Regions from separate parts of the Neobacillus sp. C211 genome, predicted to be linked through region 1. Evidence: predicted binding sites of a transcription regulator. Region 1 holds the regulator's gene; the other holds the start of a gene.
The links. Region 1 encodes NrdR, which represses ribonucleotide reductase genes. Its sites were predicted from a motif close to AACACNATATATNGTGTT; they were not measured.
Positions count from the first base shown of each region.

Region 2: ACSU6B_RS26520 (vitamin B12-dependent ribonucleotide reductase) is a predicted target of NrdR. The motif match lies at 2,567-2,584, and genes of this name have one in related genera.

Region 1 is NZ_JBPXRO010000005.1:165,815-184,197, forward strand. Features, by position in the region: gene pheT (phenylalanine--tRNA ligase subunit beta) at 1-1,559, opposite strand, end outside; gene pheS (phenylalanine--tRNA ligase subunit alpha) at 1,618-2,655, opposite strand; gene ACSU6B_RS07305 (TrmH family RNA methyltransferase) at 3,178-3,927, opposite strand; gene sspI (small acid-soluble spore protein SspI) at 4,047-4,253, shown strand; gene ACSU6B_RS07315 (M42 family metallopeptidase) at 4,341-5,426, opposite strand; gene ACSU6B_RS07320 (GerAB/ArcD/ProY family transporter) at 5,672-6,628, shown strand; gene ACSU6B_RS07325 (Ger(x)C family spore germination C-terminal domain-containing protein) at 6,580-6,942, shown strand; gene dut (dUTP diphosphatase) at 7,132-7,566, opposite strand; gene ACSU6B_RS07335 (sigma-w pathway protein ysdB) at 7,737-8,114, shown strand; gene ACSU6B_RS07340 (DUF1294 domain-containing protein) at 8,133-8,393, opposite strand; gene rplT (50S ribosomal protein L20) at 8,492-8,851, opposite strand; gene rpmI (50S ribosomal protein L35) at 8,890-9,090, opposite strand; gene infC (translation initiation factor IF-3) at 9,108-9,611, opposite strand; ribosomal protein L20 leader region at 9,761-9,892, opposite strand; gene thrS (threonine--tRNA ligase) at 10,066-12,000, opposite strand; T-box leader at 12,187-12,434, opposite strand; gene ytxC (sporulation protein YtxC) at 12,531-13,406, opposite strand; gene dnaI (primosomal protein DnaI) at 13,554-14,483, opposite strand; gene ACSU6B_RS07375 (replication initiation and membrane attachment family protein) at 14,497-15,885, opposite strand; gene nrdR (transcriptional regulator NrdR) at 15,941-16,402, opposite strand; gene ACSU6B_RS07385 (hypothetical protein) at 16,493-16,888, opposite strand; gene speD (adenosylmethionine decarboxylase) at 16,999-17,373, opposite strand; gene ACSU6B_RS07395 (glyceraldehyde-3-phosphate dehydrogenase) at 17,717-18,383, opposite strand, start outside.
Region 2 is NZ_JBPXRO010000044.1:6,661-11,073, reverse strand. Features, by position in the region: gene ACSU6B_RS26520 (vitamin B12-dependent ribonucleotide reductase) at 1-2,415, opposite strand, end outside; gene ACSU6B_RS26515 (lipoate--protein ligase family protein) at 2,758-3,594, opposite strand; gene ACSU6B_RS26510 (rhodanese-like domain-containing protein) at 3,788-4,171, shown strand; gene gcvPB (aminomethyl-transferring glycine dehydrogenase subunit GcvPB) at 4,273-4,413, opposite strand, start outside.

The DNA of each region.
Region 1 (18,383 bases):
GTAACAGCTTGGTATAAGCCTGCTCCCTCAAGATATTGACGAACCACACGGCGCTTTTTCTGATACTCAGACAAACCACCTGGTGTAGTTGATCCAATCGGCAACGTTTTTGGAATATTATCATAACCAAAAAGGCGAGCTACTTCTTCCAGTAAATCTTCTTCTATCTTAATATCTCCGCGGCGTGTCGGTGCCGTTACGGTGATGGTATCTTCTTCGATACTTACACCGAATTGAAGACGATCAAAGATTTCCTTCACGTCCTTCATCACAAGGTCTGTGCCAAGGACACGATTGATTTTTTCTAAAGTAATCGAAATAACTGCCGGCTCAACCGTCATTGTGTCTGCTTCAGCAGCACCTTCTAATACTTCACCGCCCGCGTATTTTGCCATTAGATAGGCGGCACGCTCTCCAGCAGCACGAACACGATTCGGGTCGACACCTTTTTCAAATCGAGCGCTCGCTTCACTTCTTAAACCATGATCTTTCGAAGCTTTTCTGATCGTAGCCCCGTTAAAGTAAGCTGATTCAAGTAAAACAGTCGTTGTGTCTGAAATTACTTCTGAATTTGCTCCCCCCATAACACCAGCTAGGGCAACAGGTTCAGTTCCATTTGTAATGACTAAATGATCAGCTGTAAGTGTGCGTTCTGCATCATCGAGCGTGACAAATTTCTCCCCATCTGCTGCACGGCGGACAAGGATTTCTTTTGAACCTAAGCGGTCATAATCAAACGCATGAAGCGGCTGACCGTATTCAAGAAGAATATAGTTAGTAATATCAACCACGTTATTGTGTGGACGAATTTCTGCTGACATCAAGCGCGTTTGCATCCATAAAGGTGATGGACCGATTTTTACATTTTTAATGATTTTTGCCACATATAATGGATTATCTTCTTTTGCCTCAACGACAATTTTCACATAATCAGATGCTTTTTCAGTTGCAGACTGAAGATTCGTTTCCGGAAGTTTAACCTCTCTCCCAAGGATCGCCGCCACTTCATAGGCAACTCCTAGCATGCTTAAGCAATCCGCACGATTTGGAGTCAAGCTCAGCTCAAGGATCTCATCGTCACGATTTAACATGGCAAGTGCATCAACACCCACTTCAGCATCCGCTGGAAAAACAAAGATTCCCTCAGAATATTCTTTCGGTACAACTTTTCCTTCCATCCCTAACTCAGTAAGCGAACAAATCATTCCGTTCGATTCTTCGCCGCGTAGTTTCGCCCGTTTAATTTTAAAATTACCTGGAAGAACTGCACCAACTGTGGCCACTGCAACCTTTTGACCTTGGGCCACATTCGGAGCACCGCAAATAATTTGGACCGGTTGTTCTCCGCCGACATCAACAAGACACTTACTTAATTTATCAGCATTTGGGTGCTGCTCGCGTTCAAGGACATGACCAACGACTACGCCTTGGATGCCGTCGTTAAGGATTTCTACTCCTTCGACCTCAATACCGCTTTTTGTAATTTTTTCAGCTAATTCAGATGCAGTTACTCCAGTTAAATCAATATAATCCTGGAGCCATTTATATGAAACGAACATGTCGTCATCCTCCTTTATTTTTATCAAGCTTCAACGGCTTGGGTTGAAGCATTCAGTTTCACTCGTGTTTTGAAAATTGTTTTAAGAAACGAACATCATTTGTATAGAAATGCCTGATATCATCCACACCGTACTTTAACATCGCAATCCGCTCTGGTCCCATACCGAAAGCAAAGCCAGTGTATTTTTTAGAGTCATATCCAGCCATCTCAAGAACGTTAGGATGGACCATACCGGCACCGAGAATTTCGATCCAGCCTGTTCGCTTACAAACGCTGCAGCCATGACCGCCGCAGATTTTACAAGAAATATCCATTTCTACTGAAGGTTCAGTAAATGGGAAAAAGCTTGGACGCAGGCGGATTTCACGATCTTCGCCGAACATTTTTTTCGCAAAAACTTCTAATGTTCCTTTTAGGTCACTCATGCGGATGTTCTCACCGACCACAAGACCTTCGATTTGCATAAATTGATGGGAGTGTGTCGCATCATCATTATCACGACGGTACACCTTTCCTGGGCAGATAATTTTGATAGGACCCTTGCCTTGGTGCTTTTCCATCGTACGAGCTTGAACAGGTGATGTATGGGTACGGAGCAGGATATCTTCTGTGATATAGAAAGAGTCCTGCATGTCGCGGGCCGGGTGCCCCTTCGGTAAATTTAGCGCTTCGAAGTTATAATAATCCTGCTCTACTTCAGGACCTTCCGCTACCTGATACCCCATGCCAATGAATAAATCCTCAATTTCTTCGATGATTCTTGTCAGTGGATGGTGGTTTCCAACCTTAACTGGTCGTCCTGGGAGGGTAACATCGATGCTTTCAGAAGCTAATTTTTCTAAAACAGCCGCCTCTTCTAACCCCGTATGTTTGGCTTCAATTTTAACGGCAATCGCTTCACGGACTTCGTTTGCTAATGCCCCCATAACTGGACGCTCCTCAGCAGAAAGCTTTCCCATTCCGCGTAGTACTTCCGTGATTGGGCCCTTTTTACCTAGGTAGGCAACACGAATGTCATTTAATTCTTTTAAGCTTACCGACTTTTCAATTTTTTGAATAGCCTCTTCCTGCAATTCCTTTAAACGTTCTTGCATGTCAATTCCTCCTTAATATTAATCAGTTGATCGGTGTCAGGCACCAATGAAAAAACAAAAAAACCCCATCCCTGGAAAGGGACGAGGTTTATAGTTCGCGGTACCACCCTTGTAAACACGTTATGTAAAGAAACATTGTGTTCGCTTCATTCGGATAACGGCATCTGCCGGTGCATCTTTACACGAAAAGCGGAAGCGCCCTGGTCAGCCCCGACAAGCATAAGACAAGCGCTTCGGAAGGCGTGCATTTTGCCTTCCGTAGTGATTGGCTTATGACCTCGAGGGGCTGGGCGCTGTAGCTGGACAGTAATCTACTCTCAAGCTATTGCTATTTATTGTGGTCCCGATGCCAACTCAGGAGGTGAACTTCGCTTATCCTTTCCATAAAAGTGCTTTCAGTCGCGGCACTTTCTCCCTAAATGGTCACTAAATAAGGTACTTTTCTCCGTCATCGTTCTTTAATATTCAATATTGTTCATTATTATATAATAATTTCCCTGTAAAGGTCAAACTAGTTTCCGCCTATTTTTTCAAATAATAGAGCAGAATCCCTGTTGCAACGGCAACATTCAAGGATTCACTTTTGCCGTAAATCGGGATATACAGGTTGGCTGTGGTGCTTGAGAGTATGTCTTTCCCGACGCCATTCCCTTCGTTTCCAACGATCAGGGCAAACGAATCACCTGTGGAAATGTCAGTATATTCAGATGCCCCTTCAAGTGCTGTACCGTATACAGGAATATTTTTTTCCTGAAGTTTGTCCATCCATTCATGAAGGTCGCCGCTTATAATCGGAAGGTGAAAATGGCTTCCTTGTGCCGACCTAAGGACCTTTGAGTTGTAAATATCCACACTTCCCCGTCCTACCACAACGGCGTCGATCCCTGCTGCATCTGCTGTGCGAATCATTGTTCCGAGATTTCCTGGGTCCTGAACGGCATCAATAAATAGGAAGGTCTTGGCATCTACCACTTCAGCATTTGCTATTTGGCAAACCCCATAAACTCCTTGTGGTGCCTCTGTATCTGTTAATGCATTCGATATCTCTTCCGTGACTTGTATTACTGGCGTCGAACCAGTATCGAAGCGGGAAGGTAAATCTACTTTTTCAGAAACGATGATTTCTACAATTTGCTCTCCTTGTTTTAGCGCTTCCTCCACTAAATGAAAGCCTTCAACTAAAAATGTTCCTGACTTATCCCGTTCTTTTTTGGTTAAAAGCTTTTTCCACTGTTTTACTTTAGGGTTATTTATTGATTCAATATATTTCAAAGCCCGCTCTCCTTTTAAAATTACGATGATTTTTTAATTATAGCCTAATAAAAATACATAATAAAACCAAAAGTAGAAAAACTATTTAAGAAATACAGGATAAAAAGGAGTGCATATACATGAATTTAAATTTACGTAATGCCATTGTTCACAATGTTTCGGGAAATACACAAGATCAATTAGAAGATACCATTGTTGATGCCATTCAAAATGGGGAAGAAAAAATGCTCCCAGGTCTTGGTGTTTTATTTGAAATCATTTGGAAAAATTCATCCGAAGATGAGAAAAAGGAAATGCTTACAACCCTTGAAAGCGGGTTAAAGTAATCATTTGTTGAAGCTGCCGATTACCCATCGGCAGTTTTTTATTTAAAAAAATCCCCGGCAAAGTTCATCCGGGGACCCCACAAAAAGTTATTCAAACGTAATTTTATCAACAGTCTCTCGGTCTAAGCGCTTAATAACTTCGACAATCAACTTCACTGCGTTTTCATAATCATCACGATGGAGCATAGCCGCATGTGAATGAATATAGCGCGTCGCAATCGTAATCGGAAGCGCCGGAACCCCATGATGTGTCAAGTGGATTGACCCTGCATCTGTACCACCGCCAGGAATGGACTCGAATTGATAAGGGATGTTCAATTCATCGGCTGTATCGGTCACTAAATCACGTAAACCTTTATGCGCTACTAGTGAGGCATCATAGATAACAACTTGTGGTCCCTTCCCCATCTTACTCATTGCTTCTCTTTCCGAAATTCCAGGTGTATCTCCGGCAATACCGACATCAACAGCAAAGCCGATATCCGGTTTGATTTTTGCAGTGGCTGTCTTAGCACCGCGCAACCCTACCTCTTCTTGAACATTACCTACCCCATAAACAACGTTCGGATGATTTACAACCTTTAATTGTTTCAGGACATCAATGGCAATTGCACAGCCAATCCGGTTATCCCAAGCCTTGGCTAATAGCATTTTTTCATTGTTCATCACTGTAAATTCAAAATATGGCACAACCATATCGCCCGGACGAACGCCCCATTCAGCGGCTTCCTCACGGCTAGATGCACCAATATCAATAAACATGTCTTTAATTTCAACCGGTTTCTTGCGAGCTTCCGGTGATAAAATATGCGGAGGCTTAGAACCGATAATCCCGGTTAAATCTCCTTTTCTTGTAACAATCGTCACACGCTGTGCAAGCATTACCTGCCCCCACCAGCCGCCAACCGTTTGAAAACGAAGGAAACCTTTGTCATCGATTTGAGTAATCATAAACCCGACTTCATCTAAGTGACCAGCTACCATGATTTTTGGGCCGCCCTCTTTACCTACCTTTTGAGCAATCAAACTGCCAAGTCCATCGGTTGTGATTTCATCAGCGAATGGAGCTATGTATTTTTCCATGACCTCGCGAACTTCACGCTCATTGCCGGGAATCCCCTTGGCATCAGTTAACTCTTTTAACATCGTCAAGGTTTCATCTAGTTTTTCCATTATTTCGCCCCCTTTGTATAGGTACAATTTTATTATACAGAAGTAAATTGTAAAGTTACAAATTTCGCTCTGATTGGTTTAAATAACTCAGCATCCTTTGATTCTTTAAGAGGTTCACGGAATCTAGTCTTCATGGATAACATGTATCTTTATGGAGAATATTAAGTAAAAAGGAATACTTTGTTAAGGACGGGTTTGCTTTTGTATGTCATAAGCCTTTTTTACTGCAAAAGGGAGATAAATTAATGATTAAGGAAAAAATCAGTGCAATCCAGCTTTTTTATTTAATGGCAGGCTATGTATTAGGCACCGCGATGATTTTGGGATTAGGGGCAGACACGAAGCAGGATGCATGGATCTATATCTTAATCGGAATGGTATCCAGTCTATTATTAATGGTTGTTTATACGCAATTATCAACCTATTATTCAGTGGATACACTCGTTCAGATGCTTCCAAAGATAATCGGAAGGTTTCTTTCCTATCCCATTATCCTGCTTTATATTGCGCATTTTACCTATTCTGCTGCAAGAGCGTGCAGAGAATTGGGGGATCTGATTGTCTCAACCATCCTAACTGAAACCCCAATCTTAGTGATAATAGGAAGCTTTATGGTGTTAATGATATATTGCTTGTTGGGCGGAGTAGAGACTTTGGGGCGAATGGCCGAAATCGTCTTTCCTATATATATTTTTGCACTTATCCTGATTTGGCTTCTATTACTAAGTGTTGATCCATTTGATGTAAAAAATCTAACTCCTGTATTAGGTAATGGTGTAACGCCCCTATTGAAAAAAGCAGTTCCAAAAGCCATAAACTTCGCATTTGGCGAAACCGTTGTTATTATGATGTTTTTTCCTTTTCTAAGTAATAAACAAAATATAAGAAAGATAGGATTGTTCAGTCTAGTTATCGGAGGAATCCTGTTAACAGTTAATTCTATTATGATGATTTCTACATTAGGACCGGAAATTTACAGCCAGGACCTTTTTACACTGCTTGCTGCAACTCAAATGGTTTCTGTTGCAGACTTTCTTGAGCGGTTTGATGCCCTTGTTATTTTAATGATGGTAGCAGGAGTATTTTTTAAGGTGGGAGGATTTACATTGAAGTCCCAAAGGAAAAAGGCGGGGGAAATATTAGTTTTGATATTATTAGATCAAAAACCAAAATTCTTCCCCATCTTGAACATGGACAAATGAAACTTACTGTAAATGTTACTTCAGAACTGAGTGCAATTGAAAATTCTTCAAAGCTAGTATTATTTAATCCAAAAGTAATCGAAGATACCCAAAAAAAAATTGAAAAGGAGATTAAAGCTCGAATTCAATTGGTAGTAAATGGGGCTCAAAAAGACTTTCAATCAGACATATTTGGATTTGGCCAAGCCGTTTACAGAGAATATCCAAAAGCATGGAATACGTTTTATAAGAAGAATTGGAACCAGGAGTTTTCACAAGTAGACGTAACCATCCATTCAAAAGTTTTTATAAGAAGAATTGGCTTAAGTAAGTGAAGAAATACTTCATAAAAAAAATAGAAAATGTTCTAATCTTTTTTGGTATAAAAGGGGAACCATACCTATTTTTATTCTCAGAAGATTATCGATTAAAATAGTATGAAAAGGGACATTCTCACCTTATTAAAGAAATTTGATGCTGCAAAGCCCAAATTCTAATTAAGGAACGAATGTCCAATAATACTTTTATTTACCGGAAGAACCGAATCCACCTTCTGATCTACCCGTATCCGATAATATTTCTGTTTCTATAAGGTTAACTTTTAATACTGGGGCAATAACCATTTGGGCAATTCTCATTTGTTTTTCAATTGTAAAATCCTCTTTCCCATGATTAATAAGGATAATTTTTATTTCCCCTCGGTACCCTTCATCAATAGTCCCAGGACTATTAAGCACAGTTATGGAGTGATTTAAGGCTAGACCGCTTCTAGGCCTAATCTGCGCCTCGGTTCCTTTAGGTAATTCAATTTGTATACCCGTTCTTATTAAACCAGCTTCCCCTGCTTTGATTATTTTTTCCTCTATAGAAAATAAATCTAATCCAGCATCACCTTCATGTGCTCGATAGGGTAATAAAGCATCATCGTTTATTAATTTAACTTTCAATTTATATTCCATTTCGAACCTCGTTTCAAGAAATTTTTATGTAGCTTAATTGTTGATTAATATATTGTCTTTTTTTTACTATTGTTTAATAATCAAGCCCGCCAATTTCTATAAATGATAAAAGTGAAACTTTTTTCCTGATGAATCGTATTAGAAGGAAAAAAGGTGTAGGAGGCTTAGCCATGATATGGTTGCTGCGCTTCGTATTGTTGTTTTTCCTATTCTTCTTATTTAGCTATGTGTTAAAATCCCTTTTTACATCGAAACGAAAACTAGAAGCTGCCCGTAAACATAACCGTTTTTTATTAATTGATGATCAGGATGTCAGAAAAAATTTCTTACTTACTTATAAAGGTGCTATATTTGCTGGTGAGAAATACATGGGTGCTGCTGACAACACCTTTGACGTCGTCTCGATCATCATCTCTCCTGAAAATGAAGTCTCGCTAAAAGGGCTAGTTAAGGATGACTTCTTTTATATGGATAAAAAAATCCTTGAGTGTTATCCGAATGCTGAAATCCATTGGAAAAGTCCGGTGAAGGAATTTTTGCAGGATTAGCCGCCATTCATGCTCTTTTTAGAGCAGAAACTTAATGAGAAGAACGAGTTCGATTACTGCTAGGACAGGAAAACCAATCTTAAACGATGTATGCTTCGTTTTATGGCGGTAAAGCTGCATCCCTGCCGTCGTACCGACAGCGCCCCCAAATAATGCCACCAGCCACAAGGTCCTCTCTCGGATTCGGTACTCATGTTTTTTTGCCCGCTTCTTATCCTCCCACATAATCACGAGTCCTGCGATATTCATGATTAGATAGGCCAATAACCATATTTTCATATCCAATACCCCCTTATAGAAAAAGCCATCCTCATCTAAGAGAATGGCCTTTACATATGTCTAGCTCCAGCGCCTAAGGGCGCTTTTAGCTTTTCTAATTACTTGTTAATGTTTTGTTTTGCAGCGTTTGCTAATTCAGCAAATGCGTTTGCATCGCTTACTGCTAATTCAGCAAGCATCTTGCGGTTTACTTCGATACCAGCAAGCTTTAAGCCATGCATTAAACGGCTGTAAGAAAGACCGTTGATACGAGCTGCTGCATTGATACGAGTAATCCATAATTTACGGAAGTCGCGTTTTTTCTGACGACGATCGCGGAAAGCATACATTAATGATTTCATAACCTGTTGGTTAGCAACTTTGTATAATGTATGTTTTGAACCGTAATAACCTTTTGCTAATTTAAGAACTTTTTTACGACGCTTGCGCGTAACTGTACCGCCTTTTACACGTGGCATGTAATTTCCCTCCAATATATAAATCGATCACTAAATTTTTACTTCATGTAAGTTAACATTTGACGAATGCGTTTGAAATCACCTTTAGAAACAAGGGATGCTTTGCGAAGCTTACGCTTTGCTTTTGTAGATTTGTTAGCAAATAAGTGGCTTGTATAAGCGTGGTCACGTTTAAGTTGACCTGAACCAGTTTTCTTGAAACGCTTTGCAGCGCCACGGTGAGTTTTCATTTTTGGCATTTGGGATATCCTCCTTATTACTTGTCGATTTTAGGTGCTAAAACCAGGAACATGCTCCGGCCATCCATTTTAGGATGGGATTCGATCGTTGCAACTTCCTTGCACGCTTCTGAAAAACGGTCTAACACACGTTGACCAATTTCTTTATGGGTAATCGCCCGGCCCTTGAAACGGATTGAAGCTTTTACCTTGTCGCCTTTTTCCAAGAACTTAATCGCATTACGTAACTTTGTATTAAAGTCATGCTCATCAATCGTTGGGCTGAGACGAACTTCTTTAGTAGTAATGATTTTTTGATTCTTCCGAGCTTCTTTTTCTTTCTTTTGCTGTTCGAATTTAAACTTGCCATAGTCCATAATTCTGCCGACTGGAGGCTTTGCATTTGGTGCTACTAGTACCAAATCAAGATTCACTCTTCCAGCAATCTCTAAGGCTTCAGTTTTGGTTTTAATCCCTAACTGTTCGCCATTTTGATCAATTAGGCGGATTTCGCGAGCGCGAATGCCCTCATTTAACAACATGTCTTTGCTAATAATTAGCCACCTCCAAGGTTTTATCACGAATACAACGTTTTGGTCAAGAAAATCATAAGGAACCCTTTTCAACCTAAACGTCTGACACCCTATTGAATCAACAGGTAGTAAAGCTTTTTAGCAGTGCTATTAAGTGAACAAACAAAAAAGTGCGGATGAATGCACCCACACTTTACAGAACATAAGTAATAAAACCAAAAAGTTCACGTAAACCTGCCAACTGCCAATTGCGTCAATCAGGTGAGAAGCGGGTGCTTCTTCTTTTCCCAAAAACAAGTATTCAATTTTTCACCTTAGTTAATATAACATAAGCAAAGACGTAATGTCAAACAAACTATTTCTTTGACAACGAAATTTATTTTAGCAAGAAACTGAAAATTATTCAATATATTTTTTTATTTTAAAAAAAGAAAGAGAGATTACTCCCTCTTCCGAATAAAAATTATCCTCTTTTCACTTCAGCAACGATTGCTGCTAAAAACTCTGAAAATGGCTTTGTTTCTGAGTTTTGTTCACCATATTTACGGACATTGACAGCTTGGTCTTCGACTTCTTTATCACCAACAACCAGCATATATGGTATTTTTTGCATTTGAGCTTCGCGAATTTTATAGCCGATTTTTTCATCACGGCCATCCAATTCGACACGTAATCCTTCATTTTGAAGTTGCTCCTGTACTTGCTTAGCATAATCATAATGTGCACCAGGAGATACTGGAATAACCTGTACCTGTACTGGAGCCAGCCAAGTAGGGAAAGCGCCTTTGTATTCTTCAATTAAGAAGGCAACAAATCGTTCCATTGTTGACACAACGCCACGGTGGATAACAACTGGACGATGCTGCTTGCCGTCCTCACCAACATATGTTAAATCAAAACGTTCCGGTAATAAGAAGTCTAATTGAACAGTGGAAAGTGTTTCTTCTTTCCCTAGAGCTGTCTTAACTTGAACGTCAAGCTTAGGACCGTAGAATGCTGCTTCTCCTTCTGCCTCATAGTAGTTAAGACCAAGATCATCCATGGCATCCTTCAGCATCGATTGTGCTTTTTCCCACATCGCGTCATCGTCAAAATACTTTTCAGTATCTTGCGGGTCACGGTAAGATAAACGGAAGGAATAGTCATTAATATCAAAGTCTTTATAGACTGCTAAGATTAGGTTAACAACCCGTTTGAATTCATCTTTAATTTGATCAGGACGAACAAAAATATGTGCATCATTTAAAGTCATTCCACGAACACGCTGTAGTCCTGAAAGGGCACCAGACATTTCATAGCGATGCATTGTTCCAAGTTCGGCAATTCGAATTGGAAGTTCACGATAGCTGTGAATGCTGTTCTTGTACACCATCATATGATGTGGACAGTTCATTGGACGAAGAACTAATTGTTCATTGTCCATTTCCATGATTGGGAACATATCTTCCTGGTAATGATCCCAGTGACCTGAAGTCTTATATAAATCAACACTGCCCATGACCGGTGTGTATACATGGTCATAACCTAGACGCTGTTCTTTATCAACAATATATCGTTCAACCACACGACGAATTGTTGCGCCTTTCGGAAGCCATAACGGTAATCCCTGTCCTACCAATTGGTTACTAGTGAAAAGGTTTAACTCTTTACCAATTTTACGGTGGTCACGTTCTTTCGCTTCTTCAAGCAAGCGAAGATGCTCAGCTAAATCCTCTTTCTTAAAAAAGGCTGTTCCGTAAATACGTTGTAACATTTTATTTTTGCTGTCACCGCGCCAGTATGCACCCGCAATGCTTAACAATTTAAATTCTTTAATTTTTCCTGTCGATGGAACATGGACACCACGGCAAAGGTCAAAAAAGTCACCTTGCTCATAGATTGTCACTGTTTCCTCATCAGGAATGGCCTCGATTAGTTCCAGCTTATAAGGGTCACCCGCTTCTTTAAATTGCTGAACAGCGTCCGCACGGCTTACTTCCTTGCGAACAATTTCAATATTTTCATTGACGATTTTCGCCATTTCCTTTTCAATCCTTGGCAGATCTTCTGGAGTTAATGATTCCTCAAGGTCCATATCATAATAAAAACCACCCTCAATAACAGGACCAACTCCTAAATTCACACCAGGATAAAGCCTTTTAACAGCCTGTGCCATTAAGTGTGCTGTACTGTGCCGTAAAATCTCTAAAGCATCATTGGAATCAGGGACGACGATTTCTATTGAACCGTCTTCATTAATTGGACGGCGAAGATCATAAAGTTGACCGTTCCATTTACCGGCAATCGCTTTTTTCTTTAGGCCGGGGCTGATGGAAGCGGCGATATCTTCCGTTGTTGTTCCACGTGGGAACTCCTTTACTGCCCCATCTGGAAACGAAATCTTAACAACGTCTGACATGGTAATTCCTCCTTTGTAATTAGAAAAGCGGAAGCGCCTTGGTCAGGGGCGACAAGCATATGACGAGCCGGCGGGAAGGTTGTTCTTTAACCTTCTCGACGGATTGGCTTATGACCTCGAGCCCCTAGGCGCTGCAGCTAGACATTTTTCCAAGTTTTTTTGAAAAATAAAAAAACCCGTCCCTGGAATAGGGACGAGTTTTGATAAACACGTGGTTCCACCCAATTTTTCATTTTCGAATGACACACATTGAAAATGACTTTGGTCAGTTAACGGCTGTGGCCGTCAACAATTACTGACTTCATGGAAACATGAAGTGTTCACTGCTGAAGTTTAAAGGTGGTAAGTATTATTTTCGTGTTAGGAGGCTTTCAGCCCTGTCCTCCCTCTCTAGAAACCGTAAAAAATACTGTTATCCTTATCATTACTTTTGCTATGAATATTCTATGTACGTTATTATAATGACTAATTTCCTAAAAATCAAGGGACATCAACCTACAAAAACAAATTATTACAAAAATTCTTGTATCTCAAGCATGGTTTTCCGAATTATTATCTGCCGCCCATTTTTTAACTTCACGGAGGGACGCAAACGATTTCACAGTTACTCTTTCTTCAAAGATGTTTTTGATTGTTCGAACTAAGGGTTCTTCTGGGTCTTTTGTATACAGAAATATAGTTGTAGGCGCAAGTGATAAAAGTGGTGCAATGGAAGCAGAATCGACATAAACAGGATGATTAACAAGTAACTTTCGGTCAATCAATCTAATTAATTCAGCTCTTTTCATCTCTACAAACTGGTCGTTATAAAAAGTAATTTCCTCGTCAAACAATAAATGAAGAACGTCCATTTTGGGTTCCCTGTTCATTAAAAAGTCCCTGAGCATTTGCACAAACATTTGATACTCCTGCTCCATTTTATATTCATCAATGGCAATCTCAACATAACCTTCCAGTAACTGGAGGTATGGCCGCAAACGAAATTTATGAAAGGAGTCAAACGAAAAAGAAATATCATCCTGAAAGATATACTCGATGGCTGCTCTAATATTAGGCTCTTCATTTGTATCCTTCAAAAAGACAATCAGATCTTCTCTTTGACCTTCAAGAATGGAATAAATAATTTCCATTATTTGTTGCTGCACTTCTAGATCCTCATAAAAATAACGGTTTTTTAATATTTCCCTGAACCAATCGTCACGTTTTATGTTCGTAATAAATTCGTAAAATGCATTTTTAACCATAGTAGAAATTTCAATGGATAAGAAGCTACCTAAAAATTTTACTATATGTTGATCTTCTATTAGAAGAATAGTTTCTTTATCATAATTATTTGGTAAGTACTCCAGCAAGTGGTAATAAAACTTTTGAGCATCCAGCTTGCTTTGGAAGATGATTTCCGCCAACCAAATCCCCCCTTTAAGCCAATCTTTGTTAATATATATGGGGGACTTGGCTAAAATAGAAGTTAGCTGACAGTTGCTTTTGTTATTTACAGAAAAAAATCCAAAAAAAAGACTGCTGACCTGTTTCAGCAATCCGGAAAACACGTTTTATTCCCGTCTGTTTGGACCATCGACCATCACTGGCACACTCAGGGAGCGGATTCTCTCCATGATTCTTCGGGCTTTCATTTTCTCTTCTTCGCCCCGCTGGCTGTAGGTTAAATGATGCTCTAGCTCCCCAAAATTAAAGTTTGAGGTAAAAAATGTCGGCAGGCTTTCAAGCATACGGAACTGTAAAATTGGCCCTAAAACTTCATCCCTTGTCCAACTTGAGACAGCTTCTGCGCCAATATCATCAAGCATTAGGATCGGTTCTCTTTTTAATGCTTCAATTTTTTCATTCAAAGTCGAATCAGCAATCGAACTTTTCATTTCCCTTAATAGTTCAGGGACATAGACAATCATCGAAGAAATCTGTTTTTTTGCCAATTCATTGGCGATTGCCCCTAATAGATAGGACTTTCCGACACCGAATTTCCCGTAAAGAAAGAGGCCCTTTGGTTTTTTACCTGCCTCATAATTCATTAAAAAGGTTGCAGCCTTATCTCCAGCATCCAGCCTGCCTGAGTCTCCTTCAAAGTCTTCAAAGGTGGCCTCAAGTATGTCTCTTGGCACATATAGACTTTTGATTAGTTTTTCATTTTTCTTTTTTTCATCTGCCATGATTTTTCGAGGACAGCGTTTATAAACAACATCAATGGAGTTTCGGGATAATACCAATTCTGGGTGATATCCCTTCATGAAATTGATGCAGCTATCCAGACTTTCACATTTGTGGCATTCTTTGCTTTGGTTCGTATACTCGTACAGTTTACTCATGCTTTTATCAATCATGGATTGATCAATCTCATTTTGATGTTTTGCTAAAAAGGCTTGAATATCCGGATTTTCAAGGACTTGCCTGCGTTGTTGCTCATATCGCTTTTGAAAGCTTTCATTAGAAGCTAATCTTTTCAATGTTCGATTGATTTTTTCCAATTTTGGTCACCCCCTATTTGCGAAACGCTTTTAACTTTTCTTCAATCGCACGCTTTTTCGCTTCAACTTCACTGTTGTTTCCTTGCACGTGATCTTTGCCCGCATCTTTCGTACTTTCATCAAACCATTCAGGAATTAACTCTGTCCGAATTGGTTTTTTATTAGACGATCTTGTAGTTTTTTTGCTTTCTGTTACCTTGTGTTCCTCATTCTTCGCGAGCTCCATCGCTTCTTTCACCGTTTTCACTTGTTTCCTTGCCCAATGACTAGCGATTGACTCGACAAAACCCTTTGTAAATTTCATGTCCGTTTTTCTCATAACCACTTCAATTAGGACATTTACCACACCTGGGGGAAGTTTATATTTAATCATGATCTCTTCTAAGGTTTTCAAATTGGCATTCGAAGGTTCAACACCGCCTGAGATTTCTTTAAAAACGATGAGTGGCGGGGTCGTCTCATACGAGCGAATTAATTTTTCTTCCTGTGTTTTAGGTTCGGTGATTTGAGTTTGATGAACAATTGGTTGTGTTCGGTTAATAAGACTAGGAAGTTGGTCGTAATTGACAAATTGATACCAATCACGAGCCCCCTTTCTCAAGTCCTCTATATCAATTTCTTCATGCTCATTAATAGCACCTAAGATGAAATTTTTCATTTCGATTGCATCAATTTGGTACAGAAATGCAAGATTACTAATTACACTTTTTACTTTTGGCGTTAGCGCTTTTTTGGGAACAAGTGATTCATTCAGCCCTGCAGTTAACAAATCAAAATCAAACGTGTCCACACCAATTTGGATCGGACTCGGCTCATTTCGACCGATAAACTGTTGATTTTCTTCCTCTTGTAATTCTTCGGAAAGGGCTTGAATATATTGCATACTGCCAGGGGCTGCTGATGCAAACACGTCCTGAAAGGCTCTCGTAACATCTACATACTCGTCTTCCCTTGGCTTTTGTTGATCACTAAAAAAGCGCTTCAGACGAGAGAAATGGTTTTTTCCAATTTTTCGATAAAGATAAATATTTAACATCCCATCTAAAAAGAATTGCTCAGGACTTAAAGGTGGATGCAGTTCATAGATGAAGGACCGTCCCCCTTCATCTGTTTTGACACGAGTCTTTAATAAACCAATGCCTTCTAGCTTCAATCTGGCTTCGTAAATATCCTTTAAGTTCATCTCTAAGAGATTCATCAATAAATGATGAGTGGAAGACTCAGACCAGAGCCGATTTTCCTCTAACTCCGCCCAGAGCGTCATATACAAACTAAAGCAAGTTGACCCAATCAAGGGCTGATATAAAAACGTCAGCACTTTACGGTCATACTCATGCAGCAGCCCATCAGCCGCAACTATATAACGGTCGATAGGGAGAATTTCCTGCCAATGCTGCACCATATCACTCCAACCTTTCTTGTTATAAAATCAAAAAGAGCCAAAAACTCTTTAGCTCTTAAGATTTTTCTTTTTTGATTAATTCTTTTAATTCATCAATAAAAACATTAATATCTTTAAACTGACGGTAAACGGATGCAAACCGTACATAGGCGACTTCGTCCACGTGTGCCAGCCTGTCCATGACCATTTCACCGACTGCTTCACTTTTTATTTCAGAAATCCCCTGACTCCGTAGATCCTTTTCAACACCATGCGTTATATCTTCTAATTCCTTTAAGGCTACCGGCCGCTTCTCACATGCCTTAATCAAGCCACGTAATATTTTATCACGGCTAAACTCTTCTCGGGTCCCTTCTTTCTTGACTACAATCAGTGGAATCTCTTCAATCTTCTCAAACGTAGTAAAACGATACCCACATTCTTCACATTCGCGTCTCCTCCGTGTTGCTCGACCTTCATCAACTGGGCGAGAGTCGAGGACGCGTGTACCATAATTTTGACAAGATGGGCATTTCATTGTAATCAACTCCAAATCTACACTTTACTCCCGAACAAAAACGCTTACTTTCATCTTATAAAAAAGACTATCTTTATACAAGTAGTAGTACTAGGAGTTTTTTATTCCTATAAAGGTATGTAATTGATTAATTCGCTCGTAATAAGAATTAATCCGCTTTTTTAAATCGGGATAGGTGCCGAGTAAGGAAAATTTTTCAGATGAAATATTAAAGTCTACCGCTGTTTCCATTGGCTTTACTCCCACAATTGTAACAATTAGAAAGCAGGGGATGGGTTTACTGATTTCAACAGCAATTTCTCCATGTTCTTTAGAAACCGTGGTGACCCGGCAATCAGCATCTTCATGGAATAACTTTTCAACAGATGCAAATAATTGATTAAACATCGCCTTATAATAATGCGTTTTTAAGGAATCATCCTTAATCTGATCTGAAGTCTCAATTTGCTTTTTAAAACGAACAAATAGGTTACCTAACATAGCCATACTATTCCTCCCATGATGTAGCTTTGTTCTTATTGTACAACATTAGTCTAGAAAATATAAAAAGAGGTGTATGTATAAATACACCTCTACGTTGATTATTTTTATAGTGATTATAAAACCTTTGCCTGTTTTACATGAACAGGACCCATGCCACGCGGAATTTCAATATTTTCACGTGTTTGTGCATTTAATGCCTCAGCAATATAATCGGCCGCAACATTAGGATTCAAATCGCCGCAAGTGTATACATCTATGCTAGCATATCCATGTTCAGGGAAGCTGTGAATGGTAAGATGTGATTCAGAGATAATAACCACACCACTTACACCTTGTGGGGCAAATTTATGAAATGCTACTTCACGGATTTCCGCACCTGATCTAAGAGCTGCTTCAACAAAAGTTGTTTCAATAAAATTCATATCATTTAATTTTTCAAAGTCGCATCCCCAAAGCTCAGAGATTACGTGACGTCCCATTGTTTCCATATTCATTTTTCCCCCTCTAACCTTTTATGTTCTTTCTTGAAATCCTGTTATTGACGGTATCCGAGTAACTACCACGGGGGAAAGTTAGTCCAGAGAGGTCCTAACCCTTTAAGTAATTAATAGCTACCTGATTTCAAGAAGTTCACGATGACTAGTATACTTTGTTTATATTTTTTTTGCAACCTATCAATATAAAAAACTTTATATGTTAATTTTGTAACAAGGTTAATGGGCATGTTCCATTTTTCATTCGATAAAAAAACACTAAATCAAAGCTATTTTATGCAAAAAACACCCAAATGGCTCAAGAAAGGCAAAAAAAATGCTGTCTATCGACAGCATTTTATCCAACCTTTATTTGTGATGATTTTGCTATTTCCTCTGCAACATACATGGTGAGATCCACGACACGTGAAGAATACCCCCACTCATTATCATACCATGCTAAAACCTTTACTTTTCTTGTTCCCATCACCATTGTGGAAAGACCATCAATGATGGCAGAATGTTCATTAGTATTAAAGTCAACGGATACTAATGGTTCCATCGTCAAATCTAAAATGCCTTTTAATGGGCCATTTGCCGCTTCAATAAATGCGTTATTGACATCATCAAGGGTCACATCTTGATTAAGATCAACTACTAAGTCAACAAGTGAAACGTTTGGTGTTGGCACACGAAGTGACATCCCATGTAATTTACCTTTTAAGTGCGGTAATACAAGTGAAATTGCCTTGGCCGCTCCTGTTGTTGTTGGTATGATAGATTGTCCACATGCACGAGCCCTTCGTAAATCTTTATGAGGGTTATCGATATTTTTTTGATCATTTGTATAGGCATGAATCGTTGTCATTAATCCGCTTTCAATGCCAAATTTTTCATCTAACACCTTTGCAACAGGTGCAAGGCAGTTGGTGGTACATGATGCATTTGAGATAATGTCATGATGATTGATATCAAGCATTTCTTCATTAACACCCATTACAATTGTGACATCCTCATTTTTCCCT
Region 2 (4,413 bases), on a different contig from region 1:
TGTATCAACAAGGACAACATGCTGCTTCGGTTTTTCATTAAAAATTGATAATTGTTCATTGGTGTTTTCTTCAGCTTTTAGTGTAAGTACCTGAGAATCACGGGAACCATCAACATAAACAGTTCCACCTTTTGCCCCGCCGCGGTACAAACGCTGATAAACTTTTTCGACCTGCTCTACACTATAACCTTTTGGTGCGTTGACGGTTTTACTGATAGAACTATCTATCCAGCGCTGGATGACACATTGAACATCCGCATGGGCTTCAGTTGAAAGCTCCATTGATGTAACAAACCAGTGCGGAAGATTGTTTTCATCTGCTTCTGGGTGCTGATCCAAGTATTCTTTCACAATATCCGCTTTTACTTCGATAAATTTACCGAGGCGTCCGCTACGGAAATAAGAGAATGAGAAATAAGGCTCAAGTCCGGTGGAAACTCCAACCATGGTTCCTGTGGATCCAGTAGGTGCCACAGTTAGTAAATGGGAATTTCTAATTCCGTTTTCTAAAATAGATTGGCGGACATCTTCAGGCATTTTTTTCATAAACCCTGTATTTATGAAGGCCTGTCTTAATCGATTGGTTTCTGATGTTGTTTCACCAGTTAAGAATGGGAAACTTCCCTTCTCTTTTGCCAATTCAATTGATGTTCTGTATGCAGTAGTTGCAATTATTTCAAATACTTGATCAACGAGTTCGTTTCCTTCTGGTGATCCATACTTCGTTTCACAATATATCAGCATGTCATGTAAGCCCATGACTCCAAGCCCTACACGTCGTTCACCAAGCGCCTGTTTTTTATTTTCTTCCAGGAAGTACGGGGTTGCGTTGATGACATTATCCTGCATCCGTACGCCCACAGCTACTGTTTTCTTAAGCTTTTCAAAATCAACAGTTTTTGTGTCCTTATCAGCCATCTCAGCGAGATTGACAGCTGCAAGATTACAGACGGAAAATGGTGCGAGAGGCTGCTCTCCACACGGATTTGTTGCAACAACTTGTTGTCCATATGCTTTTGCATTCGTCATGTCGTTTGCGTTATCGATAAAAAATATTCCCGGTTCAGCTGAGTAGGTCGCGCAAATATTGATTAGGTTCCAAAGTTCTTTTGCTTTGAACCTTTTGTACACTCGTACTTTATGCCCTTGTTTTTCCCACTCGCGAACGTCACCAACTTTATGCCATTCTTGGTTGTAAATCTCCATTTCCTCTTGATCATATTGTTCAACGTACGGGAAGCGGAGTTCATAGTCACTATCGGTTTCTACAGCATCCATAAATTCCTTTGTTAAACAGACAGAGATGTTCGCACCTGTAAGGAATTCTGAATTGTGGACAGTGTAATTACCGCCAGTTAATAATTTCTCTTCTGCATCTGCGATGATGTTTTCATCAAATCCACCGAACCCAGGAATGTTTTTATAATTTACAATTCCCTGGAACATTGCAGTTTCCCTTAAAGTAAGAGGGGTGAACTTTAGCTTGTCTTTAGCAAGTTTTTTAATCGTTTCATCATTTGTATTTTCAATCAAGAATCGTAAAATTCTAGGATTTTGCATCTTAGAAATAATAAATTCAATAATGTCTGGATGCCAGTCGGCCAACATGATCATCTGAGCTCCGCGTCTTGATCCGCCTTGCTCAACCAAATGAGTCAATTTCGCAATATCATCCAGCCATGAAACCGATCCAGATGATTTACCATTTACGCCTCTAGCCAGTGTATTTCTCGGTCTCAGCGTCGAGCCATTTGTTCCAACACCGCCGCCTCGGCTCATAATCTCCATTACCTGCTTACGATGATCAGAGATACCTTCACGAGAGTCAGGAACAAACGGCATTACATAGCAATTAAAGTATGTTACATCAGTATCTGCCCCAGCTCCGTAAAGAACGCGTCCTGCAGGAATGAAGTTCATGTTAACAAGTTCTTGATAAAACCTCTCAGTCCATTCTCTTCGCTTCTCTTCCGTCTTTTCAACAGAAGCAAGACCAGTAGCATTACGCTTCGCAATTTGCTCATAGAAGAGCTCTAAAGGCTTCTCAATTACATCTAAGGATCTGACTATCACACCCGTACTAGCTTCCTCAGGATCATCGAGTACTCCCCTGAATTCCTCATCGACTAAAACTTTCGCTTTTTTCTTTTCCCAGTCTATTTCCATAATGTAACCAAGACCACGAGCTGGAAATTTCGGATCTTCTTTAATAGTTAAAACAACAAAGTCGCCGTTTGTAAGAGTAATTTTTGCAGTATCTTTAAAGGTATAGCGGTCCAACATGACCAAACGAGAAACACCCTTGTGAGTTATTTTCATATCTGGGGTAACTGGATGCACCTGGGGGAATAATTGAATATCCTCATTCAACCTTTCAAAATCAATATTCATTGTTTGTCTAAAAACTACAGACATTAGAACAACTCCTTCTTAAATAAAAATCCACCTATTGTCCTAAATCTAGCAGGTTTACGCTATATCTAGTTGGTTTGTATTTTTAGGTTATCATAGCCCACCTGAATAAATCAACTAAATATCAATATATAGTACCGAAAATATTTTCGACACCACTATATATTGTATGTCGAGCAAACTATAATTATTTTGTCAAACTTAAAAAATAATAGAATTAAAAGTAATCAATAGCTTTTAATAGATTTTCGTCAGAAAACAGGAAAATTCAACAAATTTCGCAGTTTGCTTCTTTACATTAATCGTTATGGCAACAAAAAAAGACGGCGAATTCGCCGTATCTAATTATCTTTTATAATTCCATTCATCACTTTCATATCGATCTTTTGCAATCTTTTCAACATAAGCTAGTTCTTCCTCGGTTAATTGATAAGTTTCAAGCTCAATATTTAGACCCTCAGCAAAGCCTTTATAAAAAGCTTCCTTTGCTTCCTCAAGTGAAATCCTTCTTGGACTAATGTTGTTGATAGCAACCGCTTTATCCTTAAATGCTTTTCTCATACGTTCCTTAACTCTCTCACTTGGATATTTAAATAAACTAAATAGCTTATCTTCATCTAAATCTAACAGAATGGAGCCGTGCTGTAGAATTACACCCTTTTGTCTCGTTTGTGCACTGCCGGCAACCTTCCTGCCTTCCACCACAAGCTCATACCAGCTTGGAGCATCAAAGCATACTGCAGAGCGAGGGTTTTTCAATGCATCCCGTTCTTCTGCTGTTTTTGGGACAGCAAAATATGCCTCAAGTCCTAAATGGTGAAAACCTTTTAAAATTCCTTCAGAAATTACTCGGTATGCCTCTGTAACAGAATTAGGCATTTCTGGATGTTCTTCAGAAACGATGACACTATAGGTAAGTTCATGCTCGTGCAGAACGCCACGTCCTCCTGTAGGTCTTCTTACGAAACCTAATTGGTGAGCCTTAACTGCTTCCATATCAATTTCTTTCTCTACCTTTTGAAAATATCCTACTGATAGCGTTGCCGGATCCCAGCCATAGAAACGAATCACTGGAGGAAATTTCCCTTCACTATGCCAATCAAGTAACGCTTCATCTAAAGCCATATTAAAAGATGGTGAACTATTTCCAGTATCAATAAAACGCCAAACTTCTTTTTTCATTCTAAAACCTCATTTTTTTATAATTATATCGTAATTAAGTCTACCAAAATCTGATATAGATTCAAAATAAGATGTTTCTGCTATAATTATTTAGGCAATATCAAAAGATTTTTTTGCATTCATCTTTATCTTTATCGGATTGACTTATATAATAAATACTAGTGCAGGAAAGCTTGAAAGGGGCAAAAAGAAATTGAGTTCACTTTATCCATTATTAATCATCATTGTAGCAGTTATCATTTATTCCGTTTTTACATTTTTCTATCAGAAAAGAATTGTTAAAACGGTAACAGAAGAAGATTTCCGTGCGGGGTACAGAAAGGCACAACTAATAGATGTTCGTGAAGCAAACGAATTCGAAGGCGGCCATATTTTAGGAGCACGTAATATCCCAATGTCGCAAATGAAAATGCGTATGAAAGAAATCCGTTCTGATATGCCAGTATATTTGTATTGCCAGAGTGGAATGCGCAGTGCACGTGCAGCCCAATTCTTACACCGAAAAGGCTATCGAGACCTTACTCAGCTACAAGGCGGGTTCAAAAAATGGTCAGGTAAAGTAAAAACTAAGAAATAAGATATCATTAAAGGTTCCGGATTCGGAGCCTTTTTAAATTTCAAAAACTGCTACACAAGATAAAAGGTCAGATTATTTTTCGAATCTGACCTTTCCTTTTATTAAGCTTCTTGGTATTTCAAAATTGGTTTACGGGCTGCTTTTGTTTCGTCCATCCGGCCGACCACTGTTGTATGTGGTGCTTCTTGAACGATTTCTGGATTTTCTTCCACTTCTTTAGCAATTTGGATCATAATATCGAT